3 regions of the Streptomyces sp. NPDC006450 genome follow, and region 2 is predicted to be linked to each of the others. Evidence: riboswitches for the same ligand, from Rfam matches in the RefSeq annotation. Region 2 holds a riboswitch; each other region holds the start of a gene.

What was found. Region 2 has a riboswitch for cyclic di-AMP ahead of ABZY57_RS18295 (transglycosylase family protein). Riboswitches for the same ligand answer to the same signal wherever they lie in the genome.
Region 1: it holds a riboswitch for cyclic di-AMP, as region 2 does, so the genes downstream of both, ABZY57_RS18215 (LysM peptidoglycan-binding domain-containing M23 family metallopeptidase) here and ABZY57_RS18295 (transglycosylase family protein) in region 2, are expected to answer to the same signal.
Region 3: it holds a riboswitch for cyclic di-AMP, as region 2 does, so the genes downstream of both, ABZY57_RS18755 (M23 family metallopeptidase) here and ABZY57_RS18295 (transglycosylase family protein) in region 2, are expected to answer to the same signal.

Annotation. Positions count from the first base shown of each region.
Region 1 covers NZ_JBEXPT010000054.1:26,639-36,888, reverse strand. The annotation lists gene ABZY57_RS18235 (hypothetical protein) at 1-207, shown strand, start outside; gene ABZY57_RS18230 (MBL fold metallo-hydrolase) at 304-1,506, opposite strand; gene ABZY57_RS18225 (SGNH/GDSL hydrolase family protein) at 1,666-2,541, opposite strand; gene ABZY57_RS18220 (winged helix DNA-binding domain-containing protein) at 2,651-3,805, opposite strand; gene ABZY57_RS18215 (LysM peptidoglycan-binding domain-containing M23 family metallopeptidase) at 3,872-4,882, opposite strand; cyclic di-AMP (ydaO/yuaA leader) riboswitch at 4,887-5,082, opposite strand; gene ABZY57_RS18210 (tyrosine-protein phosphatase) at 5,455-6,219, shown strand; gene ABZY57_RS18205 (aspartate aminotransferase family protein) at 6,292-7,674, opposite strand; gene hpnH (adenosyl-hopene transferase HpnH) at 7,671-8,702, opposite strand; gene ABZY57_RS18195 (1-hydroxy-2-methyl-2-butenyl 4-diphosphate reductase) at 8,708-9,373, opposite strand; gene shc (squalene--hopene cyclase) at 9,373-10,250, opposite strand, start outside.
Region 2 covers NZ_JBEXPT010000055.1:7,448-16,437, forward strand. The annotation lists gene ABZY57_RS18280 (recombinase family protein) at 1-127, shown strand, start outside; partial or broken gene ABZY57_RS18285 (cytochrome P450) at 112-255, shown strand; gene ABZY57_RS18290 (transglycosylase family protein) at 399-1,484, shown strand; cyclic di-AMP (ydaO/yuaA leader) riboswitch at 1,761-1,933, shown strand; gene ABZY57_RS18295 (transglycosylase family protein) at 1,936-2,631, shown strand; gene eno (phosphopyruvate hydratase) at 2,954-4,240, shown strand; gene ABZY57_RS18305 (septum formation initiator family protein) at 4,341-4,829, shown strand; gene ABZY57_RS18310 (DUF501 domain-containing protein) at 4,870-5,445, shown strand; gene ABZY57_RS18315 (Ppx/GppA phosphatase family protein) at 5,442-6,383, shown strand; gene ABZY57_RS18320 (NAD(P)/FAD-dependent oxidoreductase) at 6,933-8,315, shown strand; gene ABZY57_RS18325 (cyclopropane-fatty-acyl-phospholipid synthase family protein) at 8,513-8,990, shown strand, end outside.
Region 3 covers NZ_JBEXPT010000057.1:29,102-39,351, reverse strand. The annotation lists partial or broken gene ABZY57_RS18770 (GNAT family N-acetyltransferase) at 1-1,307, opposite strand, end outside; gene ABZY57_RS18765 (HPr family phosphocarrier protein) at 1,492-1,773, shown strand; gene ABZY57_RS18760 (GntR family transcriptional regulator) at 2,093-2,758, opposite strand; gene ABZY57_RS18755 (M23 family metallopeptidase) at 2,958-3,752, opposite strand; cyclic di-AMP (ydaO/yuaA leader) riboswitch at 3,765-3,924, opposite strand; gene ABZY57_RS18750 (pitrilysin family protein) at 4,165-5,532, opposite strand; gene ABZY57_RS18745 (pitrilysin family protein) at 5,553-6,932, opposite strand; gene ABZY57_RS18740 (DNA topoisomerase IV subunit A) at 7,192-9,648, shown strand; gene ABZY57_RS18735 (restriction endonuclease) at 9,765-10,250, shown strand, end outside.

The sequences.
Region 1 (10,250 bases), on a different contig from region 2:
ACGACCGACTTCAGCAAGGCGACCTCGGGCGGTCCCCACCTCAACGGCAGCTTCCCCAGCGACGCCGCCGGCACGCCCGTCGGCGACGGCGGCTCCAACCCGTCGTACTGGACGGCGGCCACCCACAGCGGGGGCACGCCCTCCCCCGGCAGCTACTCCGACGTCTGGGCGCTGTGCCTGGACGTGCGCCACGGCCACAAGCGGTAGCTCCTCCGGCACCACGCCCCGACACCGGCGCGGAGCGGGACCTCCTCACCCGGGCGGTCCCGCTCCTTCAGGTCCCGGGCGCGTAGGCCTGCAGGCCTACGAGCCCACCGCCTCCGGCTCCTCGCGGGTGACGGCCGCCGGCTGCGCGGCCTCGGCGGGCCGGGCCGCCGTGACGGGCGCGGGCGACGAGCCCGCGGCCACGAAGGGCCGCCACCACGGCGCGCTCGGAGCGTCTGCCGCACCCGGCTCGAAGGGCTGTCCCGGCACCGGCAGGGCGATCGACGCCCCGGCTCCCGCCGCGGCGGTCACCGTGCCCTCCCCCGGCTCGTCCCACGGGTGCGGGGCGAGGTTGAAGGTGCCCCAGTGGATCGGCAGCATGGTTCCGCGCGCGACGCCGCCCTGGAGGTCGAGGTGGGCGCGCACGCCCTCCTCGGGCGTCATGTGGATGTCGGTCCAGAACTCCGAGTAGGCCCCGATCTGGATCATCGTGGCGTCGAAGGGCCCGTGCGCCGCGCCGATCTCCTCGAAGCCGGGGAAGTAGCCGGTGTCCCCGCTGTGGTAGATCCGGTGCTCGTCGCCCGCGACGACCCAGGACGCCCACAGGGTGAACTGCTGGTTGCGCAGTCCGCGCCCGCAGAAGTGCTGGGCCGGTGTGGCGGTGAGCGAGAGGCCGGCGACCTTGGTGGTCTCGTTCCAGTCGAGTTCGCGCAGCCGGTCGGCCGGGACTCCCCAGCGCTCCAGGTGCGCGCCGACGCCCAGCGGGACGGCGAAGACGGTGTCCGTTCCGGCCAGGGCCTTGATGGTGGGCAGGTCGAGGTGGTCGTAGTGGTCGTGCGAGATCACCACGACGTCCACCTCGCCCAGCGAGGCCAGCGGTACGGGCACGGGGTGCAGGCGCTTGGGACCGGCGAAGGGGAAGGGGGAGCACCGCTCGCCCCAGACCGGGTCGAAGAGGACCCGGCGCCCGTCGATCTCGGCGAGCACGCTGGAGTGGCCCATCCAGGTCAGCCGCAAGCCGCTGACCGGGGGCTTCGACAGCTCCGCGAGGGTCGTCGGGTAGACCGGAACGGGGGCGCCCGGGCTACGCCGGAGCCGCTGTTCCTTGTGGAAGTAGATCTTGGCGAACTCCGCCATGGACCCCGAGGGTCTGGTCCGGGTCCCGGCCGGGTTCTGGAACACTCCGTCGGCGAAGTTCGGCGAACGCCGGATCCGCTCCAGCCGGGCACCGGACGGGTCCGCGCCGAAGGCTTCGGGCCGCAGTGCACGCAGCCGTGGACGCAAGGGACGGGAGCCGGTCAAGGCGCCTCCAGTGTGGGGGGTGCGGGCAGGGCGTTCTCATGGTTACCACCATCCCAACGCGTGACACCCCCCAAGGATTCCGTTCCGTGGCTCCGAACGCTCCCCGGCCCCCGCCCGGCCCCCGCTCGGCCCCCGCGGGGGCCGCCCCCGCACCGTCCCCTACAGCGGCAGCAGGTCGGGCCGCTTCGCCTCCACGTGGTCCCCGGAGGACTCCCCGCGCAGCCGCCGGCCGATCCACGGCACCAGGTGCTCGCGCGCCCACTGGATGTTGTCGCGGGTGGTGTCCACCGAACCGCGCGGGCGCATCGGCGGCCAGGGCTGGTCCGGGTCGGCCGGCGTGTCGAGGCCGAGAACCTGGGCGGCACGCAGGGCGACCCGGGTGTGCCCCTCCGGCGAGAGGTGCAGCCGGTCGGCGTCCCAGGCCCGCCGGTCCTGTACGGATTTCAGCGACCAGAGGTCGAGTACGGGGCACTCGTACCGGTCGGCGATCGACCGGACGTGGGCGCTGAACGTCGCGATCTTGCCCCGCATGTGCCTGAGGACCGGCACGTCGCGCGTGTCGAAACCGGTGGTGATCACGACCAGGCCGACGGATCCGGCGAGGTCGCGCACGGCCGCCTCGTACCGTTCGGCCACGTCGTCGGGATCGCTGCCGGGCCGGATGATGTCGTTGCCGCCGGCGCAGAAGGTCACCAGGTCCGGTGCGAGCTCCTTGGCCCGGGGGACCTGCTCGGCCACGATCTGGTCCAGCAGCCGGCCCCGTACGGCCAGGTTCGCGTAGCGGAACCCACCGGAACCGGCGTACTCGCCGGAGGGGCCCAAGTCGCCGGACGCCCCGGATTCTTCGTGTCGCTCCTCGTTCCGGTCGGCCAGGAGGACGGCCAGCCGGTCCGCCCAGCCGACGAAGGTGTCCCCCGGTCCCGGGTCCCCGACGCCCTCGGTGAAGCTGTCCCCGAGCGCCGCGTACGAGCCAATGGTCTTGGTCTTGGATGTCGTCGTCGCTGCCACGGGAACCCATACTTCACCGCGGATCATGACCTACGCGACCGTAGCCAGGGCCTTACGGACCGTGATCTTCACCACCCCCCGGGCGGGGAATAGGACAGGTGGGACCGGGACCCCCCTCCGGTCCCGGCCCCACGGCTCAGACGAGCAACCGGGTCTCGGCGCTCGGTAGTTTGCTCCACCAGTGGCCGTACCGCCGGTAGACCTCCGGTTCACGGTCGGCCAGGAAGGCCGTCAGCGCCCGGGCCTCGCCCGCGAGCGCCTCCCAGACCGCCTCCGGGAGGGGGTGGAAGGCGGTCGCCTCGATCCCGCCGCCCGCCCCGGCCGGACGCCATACCCCGGCGACCCTGCCGTCGACCAGCAGGGTCGCCAGGGTGTCGCCGTTCATCCGCGCGACGAGCTTCCGGTACCGCGGCGGAACGATGCGGCTCCGGTCGGCGTACGCCAGGAGCACGCTGTCCCACATGGCCATGAGCCGGGGCGGCGCCGGCGTGTCCTCCTGCGGACGCGGTGCGCCCGGGAGGTCGAACAGTTCCTCGCCCTCCGGCCCCGCCAGCCGGTCGAGCCTCCCGGAGAGCTCCAGCGCCCGCAACGCCTGGCGCACCCTGGCCCGCTGGACCAGGGAGAACTGCGCCACGTCCGCCACCGTCGCCGGCCCGAACCCCTCCAGGTAGCGCAGGACCAGCGTCCGCAGGGACTCCTCCGCCGCCTCCGGGTCCGCCGGCACCGTGCGCGGCCGGCGCAGGGGCGCGACGTACGACGGACGCTCCCCGAACGACCACGGCGCGGCGGTGGGCGCGTGCAGCAGCGGCGCGTACTGCCGCAGCCCCCACCACGCTCCGGGCCGCGGCGCCGCTCCCAGCCGGTGCCCGAGCCAGGCCTCGCACTCCGCCGTCGTACGGGGCCGGTCGGCGAAGTCCAGCAGCTCCGGCGCGAGGACGTCGGCGTCCGCGGCCGTCAGCCCGGAGTCGGTGAAGCGGGTCCCGAGCCGGGCGGCCCGCACGGAGGGCTGCACGGCCTCCCGGAAGGACGGGTAGTCCTCCGCGTGCACGGCGTGCAGCGTCAGCCGCATCAGCGTCGACTTGACGACCTCGCGCCCCGCGAAGGCGGCGTCGAGGTCTGCCGGGTCGAGGCCGGAGAGCCGGTTCCACAGCGCGAGGTACGGCGAGGCCGCGTGCTGCGCCTGGAGCGCGACCACCCGGCGCACCGCATCACCGACGTCCATCGCCTCGCGCCGCAGCAGCAACTGCCGCGCCAGCGTGGAGCGGTTGAGCTCCCCTGCGCTGATCTTCATGCCACGACCGTCCCGTCCCCTGTCGGAACGGGCAGCCTAACCGGCACCTCCGACAGCACCTCGGATTCAGATGCTGACGCCCTTCGACCGGAGGTAGGCCAGCGGGTCGATGTCCGAGCCGTACGAGGGCCCGGTGCGGATCTCGAAGTGCAGGTGCGGGCCGGTCGAGTTGCCCGTGGAACCGGAGAGGCCGATGGTCTGGCCGCCGGTGACGCTCTGGCCGGAGGAGACGGACAGCTGGGAGAGGTGCGCGTACTGGCTGTACTTGCCGTCGGCGTGCCGGATGACGACCTCGTTGCCGTACGCGCCGCTCCAGCCGGCGGAGACCACGGTGCCGGCGCCGACCGCCCTCACGGTGGTGCCGGTGCTCGCGGAGAAGTCGACACCGGTGTGGTAGCCGCTGGACCACATGGAGCCGGCGGTCTTGTAGGCGGTGGACGGGCTGCTGCTGACGGGGGCGACGAAGCCGGACGAAGCGGAGCCGCCCTGCTGCTGGGCGGGAGCCTTGGGGGCGGGCGCCGCGGCTTCGACGGAGGAATCCGACGAATCGCCAGAATCGCCAGAATCCGAAGAACCGGAATAAGTGGAGGAAGGAGAGGAAACGGACTTCTTGGCCGGCTTCGGCTTCGGCTTCGGCTTAGCGGCCGGCGCGGACTCGGCCGCCGCGGCCGGAGCCGAACCCTTCGCGCCGAGCGTGAGCTTGAGGCCCGGGTGGATCAGCGACGGGTCGACGCCGACGGCCTCGCGGTTGTCCGCGTAGAGCTGCTCCCAGCCACCACTGAGGTGCTGGCGCTCGGCGATCTTGGAGAGGTAGTCGCCCGGCACCACGGTGTAGACGGTGGGGGCGCCCTGCGCGGCGGCGGGCGCAGCCCGGAGGGCCGACGGAACCTGCGCGGCCACGGCCTGCGGAGCCTGGACCGGAGCCGCGGCGGGTGCGGCGGCCGGGACACCCGCGGCGTGGGCGCCGGTGGCGCCGAGCAGCGGGAGCGCAAGGGCCGCGCCACCGGTGCCCGCGACGGCGAACCCGCGGGATATCGAGCGGGACTTGGGACGGCGGTGCTTACCCGTTCCGGACATGTCGAATTCCTCTCCGACGCCTGCGAGGTGAGCTGTCGGGTTCGGACTGGAGATGTCCGGCCGCCTCTGTGCCGGTGAACAGCACACGTACGGCTTCACCCCGAGCTGTCCCGTTGTAAAGATCTCGACCGGAGATCGGGAACAGCGGCTTACCTGGTTCCCCCGCTCCTGCCACGCGCGTGAATAGTCGGGTGCGGTTTCCGGTCGGCGGCAGGATTAGGCGGTCCGTCCGGATCGATCGCGAACGTAATCGAGTCCTACCGGGCGGAACAAGTCATGAATTCCCCAACAGAATCTTGAAGATGACGGGCCGCCGGAATTCCGGTCACCCTCCGTCCATTCCCCACCTTCAACAACCGCCCCAGCAAGGGAATTCGCCATTCGTGATCAGCCACTCACCGTCACCGTATGATCTGGCTCACGGGGGCGTGTCCGATCTCGCCTCTCGCTATGGCAAGTTGGCCGCAAGTAGCGTAATTCGGACACCACCCACGACGACGACACGGAGGAGCCCGGTGATCCAGCCGATACCCCAGAGCCCCCACAGCCATCCGGTACCGCCGGAGCCCGTCATGACCGGAGTGCGCAACTTCCGCGACGTGGGCGGCTTGCCGACCACGGACGATCGAAGGGTCAAGTCGGGACGACTGTTTCGAAGCGGACATCTGGCGCATGCCACCGAAAGCGACGCGCAGTTCCTCGGGTCGCTCGGGCTGCACACCGTCTTCGACTTCCGCAACGGCGCCGACCACGCGCTGGAGGGGGCGGACGTGGAGCTGCCCGGGGTGCTCAACGTCAACATTCCGCTGTCGGATCCGGCCGACGGCAGCGAGTTCTGGAAGATGGTCCGCGACGGGGACCTGGCACAGCTCCGGGAGATCCTGGGCGAGGGCAAGGCCGCCGCGCGGATGTCCCGTTCGTACCGGACGATGATCCGGACCCGCACCGCCGAGCACAGCCGGGTGGTGCACGCGCTCGCCGAGGACAGCGTCCCGGCCCTCATGCACTGCGCCGCCGGGAAGGACCGGGCCGGCCTGTCGATCGCCGTCACCCTGCTCGCGCTGGGCGTCGAGCGGGAGGCGATCCTCGCGGACTACCTGGAGTCGAACGCCCCGCACAACCGCTACCGGGTCCGCCGGGGCAGCGACTCTCCCGAGGCCCGCGCCCCCGAGGTGATGGAGCTGCTCGCCCCGCTCTTCGACGCGCGCGCCCCGTATCTGGCCACGGCCTTCGATGCCATCGACGAGGAGTGGGGCGGCGTGGAGCGCTACCTCGCCGAGGGCCTCGGACTCGCGCCCGAGACCCTCGACAGGCTCCGCGACCGGCTGCTGGACTGACGCCCCACGAAGCGGGCCGTCGCCCGCCGGGCCGACCGGGCGGTCGGCACGGCGGCAGACCCGGAGACCGCCTCAGCGGTTGGCGACGGCCTGCTTCACCAGGGTCCGGCCGAAGTCCCACATCAGCGCGCCGCCGCCGTGGGCCTCGTCCATGACCGCGCGGAAGGCGCCGACGAAACGGTCGACGTCCGCCTCGTCCACGATCAGCGGCGGGATCAGCTTGATCACTTCCAGGTGGTCGCCGGAGACCTGCGTGAGGATCCGGTGCTTCTGCAGCAGCGGTACCACGACCATCTGCGCGAACAGCCCCTTGCGCGCCGCCTGGAGCATGCTCCAGCGGCTCCGCAGCCCCAGCGAGGACGGCCGGCCGAACTCGATGCCGATCATCAGCCCGCGTCCCCGTACCTCGTGGAGCAGTTCGTACGTGTCCACGAGCGCGGCGAGCCGCCCGCGCAGCAGGTCACCCATCGCGCGGGCGTTCGCCACCACCTGCTCGTCCTCCATGACGGAGAGGACGGCGAGTCCGGCCGCCATCGCCTGCGCGTTGGAGCCGAAGCTGGCGGAGTGGACGAGCACCCGGTCCATGGAGGAGTAGACCTTCTTGAAGATCCAGTCCTTCCCCAGGGTCGCGCCGACGGGCACGTAGCCGCCGGAAAGGGCCTTGGCCACGCACACCAGGTCCGGTTCGACTCCGGCCTCATGCTGGTAGGCGTAGAAGTCGCCGGTCCGCCCGAGGCCGGTCTGCACCTCGTCCGCGATCAGCAGCGCCCCCCGCCGGTGCAGCAGCTCCTGTGCGGCGAGCAGGAACCCGGGCGGGGCGGCGAGCACCCCCTTGCCCTGGATCGGCTCCACGACGAAGGCCGCCACGTCCCCCTTCTTCAGCTCCCGCTCCAGCGCGGCCAGGTCCCCGAGGGCGATCTTGGTGTCGGGCAGCAGCGGTGCGAAGCCGTCGCGGAAGCCGGCCTCGCCGTTGACCGAGAGCGAGCCCGTGGTGAGCCCGTGGAAGGCGTGGTCGCAGTAGAGGACCCTGGGCCGCCCGGTGGCGTACCGGGCGAACTTCAGGGCGGTCTCCACCGCCTCCGTGCCGCTGTTGCCGAAGAAGACCCGGTCCAGGTGCGGGCTGTGGGAGAGCAGCTTCTCGGCCAGCAGTCCGGGCAGCGGCTGGCAGTCGAAGCGGGTCAGGTCGGCGAGCTGGGCGTCCAGCACGTCGTGCAGGGCCTGCCTGACCACCGGGTGGTGGCGCCCCAGGCCCATCACCCCGAAGCCGGCCAGCATGTCGAGGTAGTCGTTGCCCTCGGCATCCCAGAAGTGGGCTCCCTCGGCCCGCTCGTAGACCTTGTCGAAGCCGATGGTCTGGAGCATCCGGGGCAGCTGGTGGTTGAGGTGACGGGCGTGCAGTGCGTACCGCTCGCCGCCCCGCTCGGCGAGCAGGGCGGCGAGGTCGAAGCCGGTCATGCCGACTTGTCCCGGTTCCCGCCCACGGTCTCGCGGGCCGCCCGCAGCGACTCCTTCAGCGAACCCATGGTGGCCAGGACGGCCGTGGGCTCGTACCCGCAGTGCGCCATGCAGTTCGCGCAGCGCGGGTCCTTCCCGCGGCCGTACTTGCTCCAGTCGGTCTCCTCGATCAGTTCCCGGTACGTGGGCACGTACCCGTCGCTCATCAGATAGCAGGGGCGCTGCCATCCGAAGAGCGAGTAATTCGGAATGGCCCAGGCGGTGCAGGGGAAATCGGCTTTGCCTTCCAGGAAGTCCAGGAAGAGCGGGGAGTGGTTGAGCCGCCAGCGCCGCCGGTTCCCGCCCGCGAAGGCCTTCTTGAAGAGTTCGCGGGTCTGTTCGACGCCGAGGAAGTGCTCCTGGTCAGGGGCCTTTTCGTAGGCGTAGGCCGGCGAGATCATCATCTCGTCCACCTGGAGATCGTCATTGAGGTAGTTGAGGACCTCGATGATGGTCTGCGGGGTGTCGGTGTTGAAGAAGGTCGAGTTGGTGGTGACCCTGAATCCGCGCCGCTTCGCCTCCTTGATGGCCGCGACCGCCTCGTCGAAGACGCCTTCCTTCGCCACCGACTCGTCGTGGCGCTCGCGCAGTCCGTCGATGTGCACGGCGAAGGCGAAGTACGGGGAGGGCGTGAACTTCTCGATCTTCTTGCGGAGCAGCATCGCGTTGGTGCAGAGGAAGACGTACTTCCGCTTCGCCACCAACTGGCGCACGATCTCGTCGATCTGCGGGTGCATCAAGGGCTCGCCGCCCGCGATGGACACCATCGGCGCGCCCGATTCCAGCACGGCGCCCACCGCCTGGGCCACGGGCATGCGCTGCTTGAGCACCCCGGCCGGGTGCTGGATCTTCCCGCACCCCTCGCAGGCCAGGTTGCAGGCGTAGAGCGGTTCCAGCTCGACGATCAGCGGGAACTTCTCACGCTTGCGGAGCTTCTGTTCGAGCAGGTACGTCCCGACCCTGATGGTCTGTCGCAGTGGCATGGCCATCTGGCTCACCTCCTGGGGAGCAGCAAAGAACGGTGCCATTCATAAAACGCGGGCAGTACGGCACGCAGTACGCGAAAGGCCGATATTCCCCCGCGAACGGTGCCGATACGGACGAGCTCATGCTCCGGAGCGTCCACGATCACCCGGACGGCCGCAACCGGACGGTCCGCGCCCTCCGGGGCGCTCCCGCCCCGGGTCGCGGTCCAGAGGGTGGCGGCCGATTCCATGTCGACCCCGATGGCGCCGCCGGCGCGCAGTTCGGCGCGCTCCTGGCCCCGGACGACGTGGTCGGATCCGGTCAGTGCACCGAGGTGGACGGTCCGGCCGGGTACGGCCCGGGCCAGTGCCTCGGCGAGCAGGGCGGTACCGGCGCAGGCGACCGTGCCGCGCGGGTCCCGGGTCTCCTCGGCGACGATCAGGTCGCCGGGGCTCATGCCGGGCAGCAGCCCGGCGCAGAATCCGGTGGCGAGCACGGCGGCGCCGTGCTGCTCCGGCTCGGCCAGTTTCCGGCCGACGGTGCGCTCGGCCGCGCGCGGGCCCATGCCGGTGCGCAGGACCTCGTACCGCTCGGGCGCGTCCCGCTCCCGGCCGCTGCGCAGGGCCGTCCGCTCGATGCGCAGCGCGCAGGCGATGAGCAGCGGCGGCAGGTCCGCGGCGGGGCCGGCGGACATCACGCCTCCCCGGGGGACGGAACCGTGTGCGGGAGGGCGGCGGGATGCGCGTACCGCCCGCCCGGGCCGAAGGGTTCTCCGTGCAGATAGCGGCCGAGGGCGGTGAGCGGGAAGACCTGGCGGTACAGGTGGTAGTTGATGGAGAAGTCCCATGGGAAGCCGGTACCGGTGAAGTACGGCTCGTCCCAGGTGCCGTCGGAGTGCTGGGTGGAGACGAGGTAGCCGATCCCCCGCTCCACGGACGGCGCGTCGCGCTCCCCGGCCGACAGCAGGGCCATCAGCGCCCACGCCGTCTGCGAGGCGGTGGAGGCGCCCTTCCCCGCCCAGGACGGGTCCTGATAGGAGCGCTGGTCCTCGCCCCATCCCCCGTCCTCGTTCTGTACGGATTCCAGCCAGGCCACGGCCCGCCGGATCGCGGGGTGCGAGGGGGAGAAGCCGGCGGCGGTCAGGGCCGGGACCACCGAGCCGGTGCCGTAGACGTAGTTGGTGCCCCAGCGGCCGAACCAGCCGCCGTTCGGGTCCTGTTCGGCGAGGAGCCAGGCGATGCCGCGCCGGGTGCGCGCGTCGCCGGCCCGGCCCTCGACGGCCAGCATCTCCACCACGTGCGCGGTGACGTCGGCCGAGGGCGGGTCGATGACCTCGCCGAAGTCGCAGAAGGGCAGCTTGTTCGGGAAGGGGCTGGTGTTGTCGGCGTCGAAGGCTCCCCAGGCGCCGTTCTTCGACTGCATGCCGAGGTTCCAGGACACCCCCCGGGCGATGGCGCCCTCCACCCGCGCCGGGTCGGGATGCCTGATGCGGCGCAGGGCGAGGACGACCTCGGCGGTGTCGTCGATGTCGGGGTAGTTGTCGTTGTGGAACTCGAACGCCCAGCCGCCCG
Region 2 (8,990 bases):
GGTGGCGTGGCTGAACGAGCGGCGTGCGGGAACGCCCGTGTACGTCCGGCCCACCATCCCGCTGTTGCGCGTGACGGTGCGCGGCGCCGAGACCGTGGGACCGCCTTCCGGCTCGCGACCCTGCTGACGCGCCTGCCCGACCTGGAACTGGCCGTGCCTCCCGAGGAACTGCGCTGGCGCGGCGGGCTCATCATGCGGGGCCTGCGGACGCTTCCGGTCCGCTTCACGGCCGAATCAAAACCCCAAAACACCTGAAACCACCCTGACCGGAGGTCAGTTCACCGCCCCAACTTGTGACTGGCGTTCGAAGGCCGCTAGGTTCTGCCGTTACCCCGCCGTTATGCGAAAGGTGCAGCCTCATGCGTTCCGGGAACGGCCGCCACAGACGCCCCCGACAAGTGCCCGCACTTGTCGTCACCGCCGGAGTCACCGGCACAGCACTCGCCCTGCCCCTGCTCGCCGCCACCGGAGCGAGCGCCGCGGAGACCTCCACATGGGACAGGGTCGCCGAGTGCGAGAGCGGTGGCACGTGGAGTGCCAACTTCGGCGGTGGAGCCTACGGCGGACTGCAGTTCAGTCAGGAGCAGTGGAAGAGCGCCGGCGGGCTCGACTTCGCCGAGCGCGCCGACCTCGCCAGCCGCTCCCAGCAGATCGCCGTGGCCGAACGGGTCCTGGCTTCCCAGGGCCCCCAGGCGTGGCCGCTGTGCGGGGTGCAGGCCGGCCTGACGCAGGACGCGCCCGCCGCCGCGGTGGACCCGGGCCTGCCCAGCGGTTCCGGATCCGTCGCCCCCGCCCCGTCCCGCCCGGACGACTCCGTGCCCGGCACCGGATCGGGCAAGCGGTCCACGGACTTCGGCGCCCCGACGCAGCAGGGCCCGAGCTCGTCGGCCTCGGTGCTGCCCGACTATCCGATCGGCGTGCCGGGCGAACTGCCCGTCATGCCGGAGCCGGACCTCCAGACACCGCCTCCCGGCCTCCCGGGCGACCCGACGCCTCCGACGAGCCCGGCGGACCCCACGACTCCCACGCCGCCGTCCGCGGTCCCGACGCTGCCGGACGACCCCACCCTGCCGGTGGACCCGACGGCTCCGGTGACCCCGTCCGACCCGGGGAACCCGGCGAACCCGACGAACCCGGGCAATTCGGCGAACCCGGCAGATCCCCTCAACCCGGTTGATCCCACGGCCCCGACGACTCCGGCCGCACCCGGCGGATCCGCCTCCCCGGCCGCTCCGGCGACCCCCGGTGCGACCGAGGGCGGCGGCAAGCACCGCGGCCAGGCCGCCGTCGAGACGCCCGTCGCGTCTGACGCCGCGTCGGACCCGACGTACACCGTGAAGGAGGGCGACAGCCTGATCACGATCGCGGACGCTACCGGAGTAAAGGGCGGCTGGAAGGGCCTCTACGAGGCCAACGAGCAGGTCATCGGCGGGGACGCGGACCTGATCAAGCCCGGCCAGAATCTGGATCTAACGCACGAATAGGGACACTTGAGGCGCCCGGAACCAGCTGATTGTCCGTTTTCTGTAAGTGAGACATGTGTCTCTTCAGGTCAACTGGCGTGTCCGGCCCGACGGGTTCCGCAAACCCCGCCCTCACCTGCGCAAACACCCTTCCGGGGAGTGCAAGTAGGGGCGGGTTCCCCCCGATGTCGCTCGTTGAACATCGGGGGGAGACCTGTCTACCTTCTGAATCGCTCGCCACCGCGGGCTCCTTCGACCGCATCGCCGAATCCTGCCGGCGGACGGAGGGAACACTCGTCGCGTCAAGCGCCGAAGGCAGGAGCGGGGGAACCAAGGTAGGCGCCGGTAGCGGCCGTTGAGAGACGGTCACATCAGCCGGCTAGGGGTTAAGCCAAGCGCTAGGTCGCTCGGCCGGGCACTCACTCGCCCGAACCCGACAGCTCACCTCGTAGGCGTCGGTGAGGAGAACTCCATGCTGCTTTCGGGCAAGGGCAAGCACCGTCGCGGCTCCAAGGCCGTCCGCATCGTCACGCTCGCCGGCGTCGCCGGTGTCGCCGTCGCGGCTCCGCTGATGGCCGCGGGCACCGCTTCGGCCGCGACCGCTTCCGAGTGGGACCGCGTCGCCTCGTGCGAGTCCGGCGGCAACTGGTCCATCAACACGGGCAACGGCTACTACGGCGGCCTGCAGTTCTCGTCCTCCACGTGGGCCGCGTACGGCGGCAAGACGTACGCCGCGCAGGCCAACCAGGCCTCCAAGTCGCAGCAGATAGCCATCGCCGAGAAGGTCCTCAAGGGCCAGGGCAAGGGCGCCTGGCCGCACTGCGGCGTGGGCCTGTCGAACTCCTCCTACACCGGCGGCTCGGCGCAGACTCCCGCCAAGCCGAAGACGCAGCCGAAGCCCGCGCAGAAGCAGGAGAAGAAGGCCGAGTCGAAGAAGGAGACCAAGCGCGCCGAGGCTCCGACCACCCGCTCCGAGCGCCCGGCCGCGAAGCCCGAGGCCCCCAAGACGGGCAACGGCTCCTACGAGGTCAAGTCCGGCGACACGCTGGGTGCGATCGCCGACGCGAACAGCGTGTCCGGTGGCTGGGAGAAGCTCTACGAGCTCAACAAGGACATCGTCACGGACGCCGACCTGATCTTCCCGGGCCAGAAGCTGAAGCTCAGCTGAAACCTGTGAGGTCGGGCGCGGCCGCTTTCGCGACGCGCAGTAGTTCCACGCAGTAGCTCCACCACGTCATCCCACCGCCCGGCGCGCAACCCCCTTCGCGCCGGGCGGTGCTGTGTGCGGGTGCGTCCGGCCTGACGGAGCCTCCGAAATGGCCGCCGAGCAAGAGCCCTATGTCCTGTAAGAGGGGCATTCAGGCCCTTTTTCGTCCCAGGACCCGGGCGGTCGGGCGGTCGAGTGCCCCGAGGCGGTTAGGCTCTAGGCGGCAAGGCCATCCCACGGCCTGACATGCCACCGCACACCCAGCGTCACATCCCAGAAGGAGATGCTCGTGCCGTCCATCGACGTCGTCGTAGCCCGGGAAATCCTGGACTCCCGAGGCAACCCCACGGTCGAGGTCGAGGTGGGCCTCGACGATGGCAGCACCGGCCGTGCTGCAGTCCCGTCCGGCGCCTCCACCGGAGCGTTCGAAGCCGTTGAGCTCCGTGACGGTGACCCCAACCGTTACATGGGCAAGGGCGTAGAGAAGGCCGTCCTCGCCGTCATCGAGCAGATCGGCCCGGAGCTCGTCGGCTACGACGCCACCGAGCAGCGCCTGATCGACCAGGCGATGATCGACCTGGACGCCACCGAGAACAAGGGCTCCCTCGGAGCCAACGCCATCCTCGGTGTCTCCCTCGCCGTCGCGCACGCCGCGTCCGAGGCCTCGGACCTGCCGCTCTTCCGCTACCTCGGCGGCCCGAACGCGCACCTGCTGCCCGTTCCGATGATGAACATCCTGAACGGTGGGTCGCACGCCGACTCCAACGTCGACATCCAGGAGTTCATGATCGCCCCGATCGGCGCGGAGTCCTTCTCCGAGGCCCTCCGCTGGGGTGCCGAGGTCTACCACACCCTCAAGAAGGTCCTGCACACCAAGGGCCTCTCCACCGGTCTGGGCGACGAGGGCGGCTTCGCGCCGAACCTGGAGTCCAACCGCGCCGCGCTCGACCTCATCGTCGAGGCCATTAAGCAGGCCGGCTACGTCCCGGGCACCCAGATCGCGCTCGCGCTCGACGTCGCCGCGTCCGAGTTCTACAAGGACGGCAACTACGAGTTCGAGGGCAAGTCCCGCTCGGCCGCCGAGATGACCGACTACTACGCCGAGCTCGTCGAGGCGTACCCGCTCGTCTCCATCGAGGACCCGCTGTTCGAGGACGACTGGTCGGGCTGGAAGACCCTCACCGACCGCCTGGGCTCCAAGGTCCAGATCGTCGGCGACGACCTCTTCGTCACCAACCCCGAGCGTCTCGCCCGCGGCATCGAAGAGGGCTCGGCGAACGCCCTGCTCGTCAAGGTGAACCAGATCGGTTCGCTGACCGAGACCCTGGACGCCGTCGAGATGGCCCAGCGCAACGGTTTCAAGTGCATGATGTCGCACCGCTCCGGTGAGACCGAGGACGTCACCATCGCCGACCTCGCCGTCGCCGTGAACTGCGGCCAGATCAAGACCGGCGCCCCGGCCCGCTCGGACCGCGTCGCCAAGTACAACCAGCTGCTGCGCATCGAGGAGATCCTCGACGACGCCGCGGTGTACGCGGGCCGCAGCGCGTTCCCGCGCTTCAAGGGCTGATCAGTCCCTTTCGGGCGCAAGCCTCCCTACGTCCCCGCACTCGGTCCCGTACCGTGTGCGGGGACGTAGTGCGTCGTGCGCATATAGGGGAGGCGGATCAATGGCCGGGAACCGGGACCGGTTCGCCACGTTCTCGACCGCGACCAGGCTCAAGCAGCTGGGCGAGCGGACCGCGGCGCACGTGTACCGCTCGCAGTCCCGCAGGCAGGTCCGCCGCAGCCGGCTCACCGGCCGGGCCGCCCTGCTCGTCCTCGTCCTCTGTACCCTGGTCGTCGCCCTCGCGTATCCGATGCGCCAGTACGTGTCCCAGCGCTCGGAGATCGCGAAGCAGCAGAAGGACGCCGTCGCCGCACGGGACCGACTGGAACGGCTGCGCGACGAGAAGGCCCGCTGGCAGGACAACGCGTACGCCGAGCAGCAGGCGCGCAAGCACCTGCACTTCGTCCGGCCGGGGGAGATCAGCTACATCATGACCGACCCCGGTGCCGGCGGCGCAGAGCAGCGCCGCAGCGGACAGGCCGCCACCGACCGGCCCTGGTACTCCAACGTCTGGGACGGCGTCGACAAGGCCGACCGCCCGGGCGACTGAGTCCCACCCATCCACGAGAACGAAAAGACTTCCTCCAGGCATGCAGACGCCCCCGCCCCAGACCGACCGGACCGAGCCGACCGCCGCCGACATCGAGGCGTTCGAGCAGCAGCTCGGCCGCCCTCCGCGCGGGCTGCGCGCCATCGCGCACCGCTGCCCCTGCGGGCAGCCGGACGTGGTGGAGACCGCACCGCGACTCCCCGACGGCACCCCCTTCCCGACGCTGTACTACCTGACCTGCCCGCGCGCAGCCGGTGCGATCGGCACGCTGGAGGCCAACGGCGTGATGAAGGAGATGCAGGCCCGCCTCGCCGTGGACCCCGAACTGGCCGACGCCTACCGGGCCGCGCACGAGGACTACATCACCCGCCGCGACGCCATCGAGGTGCTCCAGGGCTTCCCGAGCGCCGGCGGCATGCCGGACCGGGTCAAGTGCCTGCACGTGCTGGTCGGCCACTCCCTGGCCGCGGGCCCGGGCGTGAACCCGTTCGGCGACGAGGCCCTGGCGATGCTGCCCGAGTGGTGGGCCAAGGGCGCCTGCGTCACCCCGTGCGGGGAGAAGAAGGCCGAAGAGAACACGGCCGTGGAGGCCGGAGCGACGGAGGCGGGCGCGTGAGCCGGGTCGCGGCCGTCGACTGCGGTACGAACTCCATCCGGCTCCTCGTCGCGGACCTCGACCGCGCCACCGGCGAGCTGATCGAGCTGGACCGCCGGATGATCGTCGTCCGGCTCGGCCAGGGCGTCGACAAGACGGGCCGGCTGGCCCCGGAGGCCCTGGAGCGCACCTTCGCGGCCTGCCGCGAGTACGCGGCGGTCATCAAGGAACTCGGCGCCGAGCGGGTGCGGTTCGTGGCGACCTCGGCCTCCCGGGACGCGGAGAACCGGGACGAGTTCGTCCGCGGGGTCCTGGACATCCTGGGCGTCGAGCCCGAGGTGATCAGCGGCGACCAGGAGGCCGAGTTCTCCTTCACCGGCGCCACCGGTGAGCTGACCGGCCACACCGGCCTGGAGCGGCCCTTCCTCGTGGTGGACATCGGCGGCGGCTCCACGGAGTTCGTGGTCGGCACCGAGCACGTCCGGGCGGCCCGCTCCGTCGACGTGGGCTGTGTCCGGATGACCGAGCGCCACCTGACGGTGGACGGGGTCGTCACCGACCCGCCGACCGCGGAGCAGGTGGCCGCGATACGGGCCGACATCGAGGCGGCGCTGGACCTGGCCGCCGAGACCGTCCCGCTGGCCGAGGCGCGCACCCTGGTGGGTCTGGCCGGCTCGGTGACCACGGTCGCCGCGATCGCGCTGGGCCTGGAGGCGTACGACTCGGCGCGGATCCACCACTCCCGGATCCCGTACGAGACGGTCCGTGAGGTCAGCGAGCGGATGCTGACGCTGACGCACGCCGAGCGCGCGGCCATCCCGGTGATGCACCCGGGACGGGTCGACGTGATCGGCGCGGGCGCCCTGGTCCTGCTGGCGATCATGGAGCGGGTCGGCGCCTCGGAGGTCCTGGTCTCGGAGCACGACATCCTCGACGGAATCGCCTGGTCCATCGCCTGACGACCGACTCGAACGCACGCCACGGTGCCCCCGGCGCATCCCGCCGGGGGCACCGTCGCGTCCGACCGGTCCCCCGTCCGTCCGGGCCGGCACCCGTCAGACCGGTCGCCCGCCCGTAGCTGCCGTCGTGCCGCGGTCGTGCGTGCGAGCGATGCCCGACAGGGGTTCCGGAGGGCCGTCCGGGGGCCTTAGGTCCCGTCGTCCACATGAACTTCGTGAAGTTCTTCACAAGGAAAAGATGCCTGTGAGGGCTCCGGAGGAGCCTTTTGGGCGAGTCCGGGGCCCCTCGGGCCTTCTTTTTGCTCGCGTTCGTGCGATTGGCGGATGCCGGGAGCCTCTGGCAGTAGGTATCCACGAAGGCGGTGGTCTACTCCGCTTGAGGGCTTGGAGGCCAGTTCAGGACTGGTGTTCAACGACTCCCGTTACACCCTGGTTCCCGCTTCGCGCCATGACCTCGGTCACGTGGGCGGCGGAGTGTAGCAGAGGGTCCGGAGGTCCTTGTGAAGGGGCTCACGAGCGTCACCCCTTGGGGTGCTGGATACTCGTTCCATGAGCACCACGGAGCGTCCCAGGATCCTCGTTGTAGGAGGTGGGTACGTAGGCCTGTACGCAGCCAAGCGCATCATGAAGAAGATGCGTTACGGCGAGGCGACCGTCACGGTCGTCGACCCGCGCTCGTACATGACCTACCAGCCCTTCCTCCCTGAAGTGGCCGCAGGCAGCATCTCGCCTCGGCACGTCGTCGTACCGCTGCGACGCGTGCTTCCGAAGGCTGAGGTCCTCACCGGCCGGGTCACGAACATCGACCAGGACCGCAAGGTCGCCGTCGTCACGCCGCTGGTCGGCGAGGCGTACGAGCTGCCCTTCGACTACCTGGTGATCGCGCTCGGCGCCATCTCCCGCACCTTCCCGATCCCCGGCCTCGCCGAACAGGGCATCGGCATGAAGGGCGTGGAAGAGGGCATCGGCCTGCGCAACCACGTACTCGAGCAGCTCGACAAGGCCGAGTCCACGACGGACGAGGACGTCCGCCGCAAGGCCCTCACCTTCGTCTTCGTCGGCGGCGGCTTCGCCGGCGCCGAGACGATCGGCGAGGTCGAGGACATGGCCCGCGACGCCGCGAAGTACTACACCAGCATCAAGCGCGAGGACATGCGCTTCATCCTGGTCGACGCGGCCGACAAGATCCTTCCCGAGGTCGGGCCCAAGCTCGGCACCTGGGGCAAGGAGCACCTCGAGTCGCGCGGCATCGAGATCTACCTGAACACCTCCATGGACTCCTGCGTGGACGGCCACGTGGTGCTGAAGAACGGCCTCGAGGTCGACTCCAACACCCTCGTGTGGACCGCCGGCGTCAAGCCCAACCCGGTGCTGGCCCGCTACGGCCTGCCGCTCGGCCCCCGCGGCCACGTGGACGCCGAGCCGACCCTCCAGGTCAAGGGCACGGACTACATCTGGACCGCCGGCGACAACGCCCAGGTGCCCGACCTCGCCGCCCGCAAGGCCGGCGTGGAGAACGCCTGGTGCCCGCCGAACGCCCAGCACGCGCTGCGCCAGGCCAAGGTCCTCGGCGACAACGTCATCTCCGGGATGCGCGGCTTCCCGCAGAAGGAGTACGCGCACTCCAACAAGGGCGCGGTGGCGGGCCTCGGCCTCCACAAGGGCGTGGCGATGATCGTCATGGGCGGGATGAAGATCAAGCTCAAGGGCCGGCTCGCCTGGTACATGCACCGTGGCTACCACGGCATGGCCATGCCGACCTGGAACCGCAAGATCCGCGTCTTCGCCGACTGGACCCTCGGCATGTTCCTCAAGCGCGAGGTCGTCTCCCTCGGCGCCCTGGAGACCCCCCGCGAGGAGTTCTACGAGGCCGCCAAGCCGGCTCCGGCCGCCGTCACCCCGGCCCCGGCCCAGAAGGCCAAGGCCTCCTGACCCCGTAGGACCAGCAGGACCAGCAGGACCAGCAGGACAGCAGGACCGGCAGGACCAGTACGACCCAGCGTGACCCGAAGGGGCCGCCCGCCATCCGTGGTGCGGGCGGCCCCTTCGGCATATCCGGGACCGGATCCGGGTATGCCGTGCGGTCGGAACTCAATCGGAGCTTGTCGAAGCTTGTCGAAGGGGCTTGCATGAACGACGCCGCGCCGCGGCTGGCCGCTTTAGCCGAAACCCTGCTGGGAGACCCTCTCCCCGTCCGCATCCGGGCCTGGGACGGCAGCGAGGCCGGCCCGCTCGGCGGACCCGTCCTGGTCCTGAACAACCGGCGCGCCCTGCGCCGGATCCTGTGGAAGCCGGGCGAGCTCGGCCTGGCCCGCGCCTGGGTCGCCGGGGACCTCACCGCCGACGGGGACCTGTTCGAGCTGCTGGACCGCGTCGGCGGGCTGCTCTGGGAGCGGGACCGCGACCCCGTGCCGGCGGCCGCCGAGCACAGGGGGCCCGCCGCCCTGCTGCGCGATCCGCGCGCCCGGGCCGCCGTACGGAGCCTCGTGGGCCTGGCACGGCCGTGGACCAAGCCGGCTCCGCCGCCCGAGGAGGCACCCCGCCGCGGCGGGGCCCGGCACACCAAGGTCAGCGACCGGCGGGCCGTCAGCCACCACTACGACGTGG
Region 3 (10,250 bases), on a different contig from region 2:
GTGCGCCGGGCGAGCCGGGTGAACTTCCTCGGGTTGCCCAGGGTCTCCAGGTACATGAGCGCGACATCGGTCGCCTCGTCGTCGTACCAGTACTGGAGGATGTCGTTGCCGGAGACGTCGGCACGGTTTCCGGCGGAGACGAAGGAGGACAGGCCCTCCCCGCGCCGCAGCAGCCCGGAGAGCAGCGCGATGCCGATCGCCCCGGACTGGGTGAAGAGGCCGACTCTCCCCCGCGCGGGGGCCGGAGCGGGGGCCAGGGAGGCGTTCAGCTCCACCTCGGGGGCCGTGTTGATCACCCCGAAGGCGTTCGGTCCGATGAGCCGCATCCCGTACGAGCGCACTTGCCGCACCAGTTCGCGCTGGCGGGCCAGGCCCTCGGCCCCGCTCTCCCCGTATCCGGCGGACAGGACGACCAGGCCCTGCACCCCGTGCTCACCGCAGGCCGCCACGGCGTCCGGGACCCTGTCCGCCGGGACCGCGATGACGGCGAGGTCGACCGGGGCGCCGACGGCGCCGAGGGTGGGATAGGCCCGCACGCCGTCGAGGAGATCGCGGGTGACGGCCTCGTTGACGGCGTAGAGGTGGCCGTGGAAGCCGCTGTCGCGCAGGTTGCGCAGGGCCGCCGCGCCCACGCCCGCGAGGGAACGGCTGACTCCGATCACCGCCACCGAGCCGGGGGTCAGCAGTCGCTGGACGGAGCGGGCCTCGGCGCGCTGTTCGCGGGCGCGCTGGACGGCGAGGGACTCGGCGGTCGGTTCGAGGTCGAGGGTGAGGTGGACGGAGCCGTCTTCGAAGCTGCGCTTCTGCTGGTAGCCGGCGTCGGTGAACACCTTGATCATCTTGCTGTTGGCGGGCAGCACCTCGGCCGCGAAGCGGCGGATCCCGCGCTCGCGGGCGACCGCACCGATGTGTTCGAGCAGGGCGGAGGCGACTCCGCGTCCCTGGTGGGCGTCCTGGACGAGGAAGGCGACCTCGGCCTCATCGGAGGGCCCGGTGGCCGAGCGGCCGTCGGCGCCGATCCGGTCGTAGCGGACGGTGGCGATGAACTCGCCGCCGATCGTCGCGGCCAGGCCGACCCGGTCCACGTAGTCGTGGTGCGTGAAGCGGTGCACGTCGCGGTCGGAGAGCCGGGGGTAGGGAGCGAAGAACCGGTAGTACTTGGACTCGTCCGAGACCTGCTCGTAGAAGCTGACCAGCCGGCCCGCGTCATCGGTGGTGATGGGCCGGATCCGGGCCGTTCCGCCGTCCCGAAGGACGACGTCGGCTTCCCAGTGATCCGGGTACGAGGGGTCGGACTCGGTCGTCATGGGGTCACCTTAAGGCTCGAACGGTCCGATTGGCCTGGGCGCGGCGCATCGGGCAAGCTGGCTCGAATCAGGGCAAGCTGGGGTAGGTCGATTGGCGGGAAACTCGGGCCGAAGGTCGGTTCGACCATTCCGGACGCCGTGAGAGACTGGTCTAGACAACCGTAAGAACCTGAAGGGCATCACCATGGCAGAGCGCCGCGTCAACGTCGGCTGGGCCGAGGGCCTGCACGCTCGTCCCGCCTCGATCTTCGTCCGCGCGACGACCGCTTCCGGCGTCCCGGTGACCATCGCGAAGCTGGGCGGCGACCCCGTCAACGCCGCCTCCATGCTGGCGGTTCTGGGCCTGGGCGCCCAGGGTGGCGAGGAGATCGTCCTCTCGTCCGACGCCGACGGCGCCGAGGTCGCGCTGGACCGCCTCGCGAAGCTGGTCGCCGAGGGGCTCGAGGAGCTCCCCGAGACCGTCTGACCCTTCGGGTTCGACCCGCAGGACTTGCACGGCGAAGCCGTTGCCCCCGACCGCCGAGGTCGGGGGCAACGGCTTCACTGCTTTCCGTGCGGAATCCGGCCGGCCCGTGGCCCGTCGGCCCGGCGGCTCTTCGGTACCTCGGCCCGCCGACGCTTCGACCCGTCGCCTCGTCGACCGCCCGTCTTCGACTCCGGCAGAAATGCGCACACCGCAATTCCGGTACGCTCGATTCCGGCGGATCGAATTCCGATGGAATGGCACGCGGGGCACGGGCGTCGATTACCCGGCCCGGATATCCCACCTTTGTATACGGCGTTTGTTAATGCGGAACGCTCGCCGTGTTTACGGCAGGTTGCAAAGTCCTCACGCGCATCCGGTGCGCCCCCGCCGCCCGGTCCACGTGCACCGCCGTCAGCGCCCGGGCCCGCTCGGCGTCGCCCCGGGCCACCGCGTCCACGATCGCGCCGTGCTCCGCCCAGGACTCCACGGGCCGCACCGGGGCCTCCACCACGTACATCCAGGCCACCTTGTGGCGCATCTGGGTGAGCAGGGCGATCAGCCCGGGGCTGCCCGAGGCCTGGGAGAGCGTCTCGTGGAACCAGCCGCCCAGGGAGCGCAGATCCTCCCCCTGCCCCCTCCTGGCCCGCTCCTGGCCCAGCCTGACCAGGCCGCGCAGCACCTTGAGGTGGGCCTCGCTGCGCCGCCGGGCCGCCCGGGCGGCCGCGAGGGGCTCCAGGAGCATCCGCAGCTCCAGGAGATCGGCCGCCTCCTGTTCCGTCGGCTCGGCCACACAGGCGCCCGCGTGCCGCCGGGTGGTCACGAACCCCTCGGACTCCAGCGTGCGCAGCGCCTCGCGCACCGGGACGCGCGAGACTCCGTACCGGCGGGCCAGCACCTCCTCGGTCAGCCGGCCGCCGGGCCCGAACACTCCGGAGACGATGTCGTCGCGGATCGCTGTGCATACCGTGTGCGCGGGAATACGCAAGACCGGACCTCCGCCTTTTTCGTATGACTGTGCGCGTTGCGACTCTATTGCAACACACGATAATTTCCGAGGACGGCCGGAAATACGAAACATTCACAGAACTCAGAGCGCGAGGCGAGAAGCACGAAGCGGGAAGCACGAAGGCCCCGGCTCGAAGAGAGCCGGGGCCTTCGCGGAAGTCGTGCGCTGGGGCAGTGGGTCAGAGGGTGACGCCGTGCGAGCGCAGGTACGCGACCGGGTTGATGTCCGAGCCGTAGTCGGCGCCGGTGCGGGCCTCGAAGTGCAGGTGCGCGCCGCTGGAGTTGCCCGTGTTGCCCGACAGGCCGATCTGCTGGCCCGGGGTGACCTGCTGGCCGACCCTGACGCCCACCGAGTAAAGGTGGCCGTACTGCGTGTACGTGCCGTCGGCGTGCTTGATGACGACGTTGTTGCCGTATGCGCCGCCCCAGCCCGCCTCGACCACGGTGCCCAGGCCGACCGCGCGCACAGAGGTGCCGGAGTCCGCGTGGAAGTCGATGCCGGTGTGGCTGCCGGAGGACCACATGGCGCCGCCCGCGTGGTACTGCGTGCTGACGTAGGAGCCGTCGATCGGGGACACGAAGGTGTTGAGGCGCTTGCGCTCCTCTTCGCGCGCGGCGCGCTCGGCGGCCTCGCGCTCGGCCTTGGCCTGGGCTTCGGCCTTCGCCTTGGCCTCGGCGGCCCGCTGCCTGGCGTCGGCCTCGGCCTGCGCCTTGGCGGCGGCGGCCTCGGCGGCGCGCTGCTGGGACTGGGCCTGGGCCTCGACGTCACCGGCGAGCTCGTCGGCCACCACGATGGTGTTGAGGGCGCCGGTGTCCTCGATCGAGGGGGACTGGTCCGCGGCGAACGCGGGACCGGCCAGGGAGCCGACGACACCAGTGGTGGCGAGGGCGGCTATGCCGGCATAACCGGCGGTCCTGCGGCTCAGACGACTGGAACCACGGTGCTTGCCGGCGGCACGACTGCCAAACGCCATGAAGGGTTTGATCCTTTCCTTCCCTCTCGCCTACCGGGTTAGCTGACGGGTTCGGAGCAGGAAGGTCTCCTACGGGCCCCCTCTTGCGAGGCGGTCCGATTCACCCCAGGGACACATGTGGGTCCCCGGCTCCCCAGGCTCGCGCCTGACGGGGACTCGGCGATTGCTGTCCGGTGCCGCGGATGCGGCGGTGACAACTGACGAACAGCACGGCCGACGCTAGGCGGATCATCAGTCAATCGCCAAACAGACTCGCCCTTTTGTTGCGTACGCCACACCACATACAAGCAACCACACCACCAAAGAGGACAGAAAACCCAAAAGGGACTCCAGCGGACAAGCCGCCGGAGTCCCCTACCGGATCCCGTTGTGCGGCGGGTCAGTTGTCGACCCGCCGGCAGTCAACGGACGGTCAGTTGGTGACCACGCTCACTTCACCGATCCCGAGGGCCCGCACCGGCTCCTCGATCTGCGAGGCGTCGCCGACCAGGATCGTGACCAGGCGGTCCACCGGGAAGGCGTTCACGACCGCCGAAGTGGCCTCCACCGTCCCGGTTTCGGCGAGCCGCGCGTACAACTGCGCCTGGTAGTCGTCCGGGAGCTCCTGCTCCACCTGGTCGGCGAGCGTGCCCGCGACGGAGGCCGCCGTCTCGAACTTCAGCGGGGCGACGCCCACCAAGTTCTGCACGGCCACGTCCCGTTCGGCGTCGGTCAGGCCGCCCGCCGCGAGGGTGCGCAGCACCGTCCACAGGTCTTCCAGGGCCGGGCCGGTGTTCGGGGTGTCCACCGAGCCGCTGATGGCGAGCATCGAGGCGCCCTTGCCGTCGGCGGTGGAGCGCAGCACCTGGCCGAAGGCGCGCACGCCGTAGGTGTACCCCTTCTCCTCGCGCAGCACCTTGTCCAGCCGGGAGGTGAGCGTGCCGCCCAGGCAGTACGTGCCGAGCACCTGGGGCGCCCAGACCCGGTCGTGCCGGTCGGCGCCGATGCGGCCGATCAGCAACTGCGTCTGCACCGCGCCGGGCCGGTCGACGATGACCACGCGGCCCGTGTCGTCGGCGGTGATCGGCGGGACCGGGCGCGGGGCGGTGGTGTCACCGGTCCACGCGCCCAGGGTGTCGGCCAGGACGGCGTCCAGGTCGATGCCGGTCAGGTCTCCGACGACCACCGCGGTGGCGGTCGCGGGGCGCACGTGGGCCTCGTAGAAGGCGCGTACGGCCACGGAGTCGATGCGGGCGACCGTCTCCTCGGTTCCCTGGCGCGGGCGGGACATCCGCAGGGAGGCCGGGAAGAGCTCCTTCGAGAGCTGCTTGGCGGCGCGGCGCTGCGGGTTGGCGCTCTCGTGCGGGATCTCGTCGAGCCGGTTGCGCACCAGGCGGTCCACCTCGGCGTCGGAGAAGGCCGGCGAGCGCAGGGCCTCGGCGACCAGGCCCAGCGCCTTGTGCAGGCGGGAGGCCGGGACCTCCAGGGAGACCCGCAGGCCGGGGTGGTCGGCGTGCGCGTCGAGGGTGGCGCCGCAGCGCTCCAGCTCGGCGGCGAACTCCTCGGCGGAGTGCTTGTCGGTGCCCTCGGACAGGGCCCGGACCATGATCGTGGCCACGCCGTCGAGGCCCTCGGGCTCCGCGTCGAGCGGGGCGGCGAGGTTGATCTCGACCGCGACCACCTGCTGGCCCGGGCGGTGGCAGCGCAGCAGGGTCAGGCCGTTGGCCAGTACCCCGCGCTCGGGGGCCGGGAAGGCCCACGGCTGCGGCTCGCCGGCCTCGGGGCGCGGGTGGAAGGTCATCGTGACGGCTGCGGTGTCGCTCACTGCTCCGCCCCTTCGTTCTCGTCGCTCGCGTCGGTCGCGCTGTTGTCGCCGGGCTCGCCGGCCTCGTCGGTCTCGTCGGCCGCGATCGGCTCGTAGACGAGCACCGCGCGGTTGTCGGGGCGCAGTCGGGCCGCGGCCACGGCCTGCACCTCCTCGGCAGTGATGTCGAGGACGCGCTGGACGGCGGTCAGGGCGAGCTGCGGGTCGCCGAACAGCACTGCGAAGCGGCACAGTTCGTCGGCGCGGCCGGCCACCGTGCTCAGCCGGTCCAGCCACTCGCGCTCCAGCTGGGCCTGCGCGCGCTCCATCTCCTCGGCCGTCGGGCCCTCGGCGGCGAACCGCGCGAGCTCCTCGTCGACGGCCGCCTCGATCTCGGGGACCTCGACCCCGCTGGAGGTCTTGACGTCCAGCCAGCCCATCGAGGGCGCGCCGGCGAGGCGCAGCATGCCGAAACCGGCCGCGACGGCGCTCTGGTCGCGGCGCACCAGGCGGTTGTGGAGCCGGGAGGACTCTCCGCTGCCCAGGACGGTCAGCGCCACGTCGGCGGCGTCGCACTCGCGGGTGCCGTCGTGCGGGAGCCGGTAGGCCGCCATCAGCGCGCGGGCCGGAACCTCCTCGACGACCTCCTCGCGCAGCTGCTCCCCCATGATCTCGGGCAGCGAGCCGTCGCGCGGCGGCTGCTTGCCGTCGTGGCCGGGGATGGTGCCGAAGTACTTCTCGACCCAGGCGAGCGTCTTCTCGGGGTCGATGTCGCCGACGACCGAGAGCACCGCGTTGTTGGGCGCGTAGTACGTACGGAAGAACGCGCGCGCGTCCTCCAGGGACGCGGCGTCCAGATCGGCCATGGAACCGATCGGGGTGTGGTGGTACGGGTGGCCCTCCGGGTAGGCCAGGGCCGTCAGCTTCTCGAAGGCCGTGCCGTACGGGACGTTGTCGTACCGCTGGCGGCGCTCGTTCTTGACGACGTCGCGCTGGTTCTCCATGGACTCGTCGTCCAGGGCCGCCAGCAGCGAGCCCATCCGGTCCGCCTCCAGCCACAGCGCGAGCTCCAGCTGGTGGGTCGGCATCGTCTCGAAGTAGTTGGTCCGCTCGAAGCTGGTGGTGCCGTTGAGGGAGCCGCCGGCTCCCTGGACCAGTTCGAAGTGGCCGTTGCCGGAGACGTTCTTCGAGCCCTGGAACATCAGGTGCTCGAAGAGGTGAGCCAGGCCCGTACGTCCCTTGACTTCGTGGCGCGAGCCGACGTCGTACCAGAGGCAGACTGCGGCGACCGGGGTCAGGTGGTCCTCGGACAGCACCACGCGCAGGCCGTTGGCCAGCCGGTGCTCGGTCGCTGTGAGGCCGCCGGAGCCGGCGTGAGCGGTGGCCGTGTGACCCATGGGCATGTGGTCCCTTCGATCGCGATGCAGAGATTCCTGTCAGACCTGCCACTGTATGCAAGCGTGTCGGGACACGGAGAAGTTCCCGGCCCAGTCCTGGGTCGGAGTCGGCGTTGTCGGTGCCTCGGGACACAATGGTCCGCGTCACCCGTGTCCGAAACCGGTCCGCCCCCGTACCGGCCCCGTCCCAGCCCCACCACCCGCCCCACCCCGTGAGAGCTCAGCTCATCCCGATTCTTGGTTAAGGAGCCGCGCAGCGATGGCCCGCCGCAGCACGAAGACCCCGCCGCCGGAGGATTTCGAGGAGAAGATCCTCGACATCGACGTCGTCGACGAAATGCAGGGCTCCTTCCTCGAGTACGCGTACTCGGTGATCTACTCCCGCGCCCTGCCCGACGCACGCGACGGCATGAAGCCGGTGCACCGGCGCATCGTCTACCAGATGAACGAGATGGGCCTGCGTCCCGACCGCGGCTACGTGAAGTGCGCGCGTGTCGTCGGTGAGGTCATGGGCAAGCTGCACCCGCACGGTGACGCGTCGATCTACGACGCCCTCGTGCGCATGGCGCAGCCCTTCTCCATGCGGCTCCCGCTGGTCGACGGCCACGGCAACTTCGGCTCGCTCGGCAACGACGACCCGCCGGCCGCCATGCGTTACACCGAGTCCAGGATGGCCGACGCGGCGTCACTGATGACGGACGGGATCGACGAGAACACCGTCGACTTCGCCGCGAACTACGACGGTCAGGAGCGGGAACCGGTCGTCCTGCCCGCGGCGTACCCGAACCTGCTGGTCAACGGCGCGTCCGGGATCGCGGTGGGCATGGCCACCAACATGGCCCCGCACAACCTCGGCGAGGTCGTCGCGGCCGCCCGCCACCTGATCCGCTACCCGGACGCGGACCTGGAGGCGCTGATGCGCTTCGTCCCGGGTCCCGACCTGCCGACCGGCGGCCGGATCGTGGGCCTCTCGGGCATCAAGGACGCCTACGAGAACGGCCGTGGCACCTTCAAGATCCGTGCCACGGTGGCGCTGGAGGACGTGACCCCGCGCCGCAAGGGGCTGGTCGTCACCGAACTGCCCTTCACGGTCGGTCCCGAGAAGGTCATCGCGAAGATCAAGGACCTGGTCGGCTCGAAGAAGCTGCAGGGCATCGCGGACGTCAAGGACCTCACGGACCGCTCGCACGGCCTGCGCCTGGTCATCGAGATCAAGAACGGCTTCCACCCCGAGGCCGTGCTGGAGCAGCTGTACAAGCTGACGCCGATGGAGGAGACCTTCGGCATCAACAACGTCGCGCTGGTGGACGGGCAGCCGCTGACGCTGGGCCTCAAGGAGCTGCTGGAGGTCTACCTCGACCACCGCTTCGAGGTCGTGCGCCGGCGCAGCGAGTTCCGCCGCGGCAAGCGGCAGGACCGGCTGCACCTGGTCGAGGGCCTGCTGGTGGCCCTGCTCGACATCGACGAGGTCATCCGGATCATCCGGGACAGCGACAACTCCGCTCAGGCCAAGGAGCGCCTGATGGAGCGCTTCTCGCTGAGCGAGATCCAGACCCAGTACATCCTGGACACCCCGCTGCGCCGGCTCACCCGCTTCGACCGGATCGAGCTGGAGTCCGAGCGCGACCGGCTGGCCGGCGAGATCGACGAGCTGACGGGGATCCTGGACTCCGACAGCGAGCTGCGCAAGCTGGTCTCAGCGGAACTGGCCGCGGTCTCGAAGAAGTTCGGCACGGAGCGCCGTACGGTGCTGCTGGAGTCGGCGGGGACGGCCGTCGCGGCGGTCCCGCTGGAGGTCGAGGACACCCCGTGCCGGGTGCTGCTGTCCTCCACCGGCCTGCTCGCCCGTACGGCCAACGCGGAGCCGCTTCCCGAGGAGGAGGGCGGCGCCCGTGCCAAGCACGACCTGATCGTCTCGCAGGTCGCGGCGACCGCGCGGGCCGACATCGGCGTGGTCACCTCGTACGGGCGGCTCCTGCGGCTGTCGGTGATCGACCTGCCGCAGCTGCCCGACACCCACGCCTCGCCGAACCTGGCGGGCGGCGCCCCGGTCTCGGAGTTCCTCTCCGGGCTGGAGGTGGACGAGCAGGTCATCTGCCTGACCTCGCTCGACGAGTCGGGGCAGGGCCTGGCGCTCGGCACCGAGCAGGGCGTCGTCAAGCGGGTCGTGCCGGACTATCCGGCCAACAAGGACGAGCTGGAGGTCATCACCCTCAAGGACGGTGACCGGATCATCGGAGCGGTCGAGCTGCGCACGGGCGAGGAGGACCTCGTCTTCATCACCGACGACGCCCAGCTGCTGCGCTACCCGGCGGCCCAGGTCCGCCCGCAGGGCCGCCCGGCGGGCGGCATGGCGGGTATCAAGCTCGCGGACGGCGCCAAGGTGATCCACTTCTCGGCGGTGGATCCGGCGCGCGAGGCCGTGGTGTTCACGGTGGCGGGCTCGCACGGGACGCTGGACGACTCGATGCAGTCCGGAAAGCTGACCCCGTTCGACCAGTACCCGCGCAAGGGCCGGGCCACCGGCGGCGTGCGCTGCCAGCGGTTCCTGAAGGGCGAGGACGTCCTGCTGCTGGCCTGGGCGGGTGCGTCCCCGGTGCGCGCGGCGGCGGCGAACGGAACTCCGGCCCTGCTGCCGGCCGTCGACCCGCGCCGTGACGGCTCGGGCACGGCGCTCCCGGCCGTGGTCGCGGCGCTGGCGGGGGCCGCGCTGTAGGAGGGCCGTAGGCGGTACGCGATCATTCGGGTGGTACGTCCGAGGGACGTACCACCCGAATGGCGACTAGTGTTTTCCCTCTTGGCACTGGTGGGTGGGGCGGGAGAACAGAGCTGATGAGCCGTCGATCGAGCAGCGGACTGATCGGGAACTGGGCGGAGGCCCAGCGCCGGGATCAGCGGACGCAGCTGATCCAGCAGCGTGAGGCCGAGCGACGGCAGCGGGCGTTCGAACGGGACGTGGCCCGGGGGCAGCGCGAGCAGCAGGCCGCCTACAAACAGCACCGCGAGGCCGAGGCGCGGAGGGCGACCGAGCACCTCGATGCCCAGCTCGCGGCCCTGCAGGGACTTCTGGCCGCGGGCTGCCGGGCCCCGGCGTTCCGGCTGGCCTCCCTGGTCAGGCCCGAGCAGCTCGAACCCTTCGATCCCGGGACCCTGGCACATCCCGTGCCATTGCCGCAGCTGCACCACTTCCAGCAGCAGAGCAGCGGCTGGACGCTGGGCTCGAACCGGCGGGCGCAGGCGGAGCGGGAGGCGCACGCCCGGTACACGCAGGCCTGGCAGGCGGCGCAGGCCGCGGAGGCGCAGCGCCGGCAGCAGCTG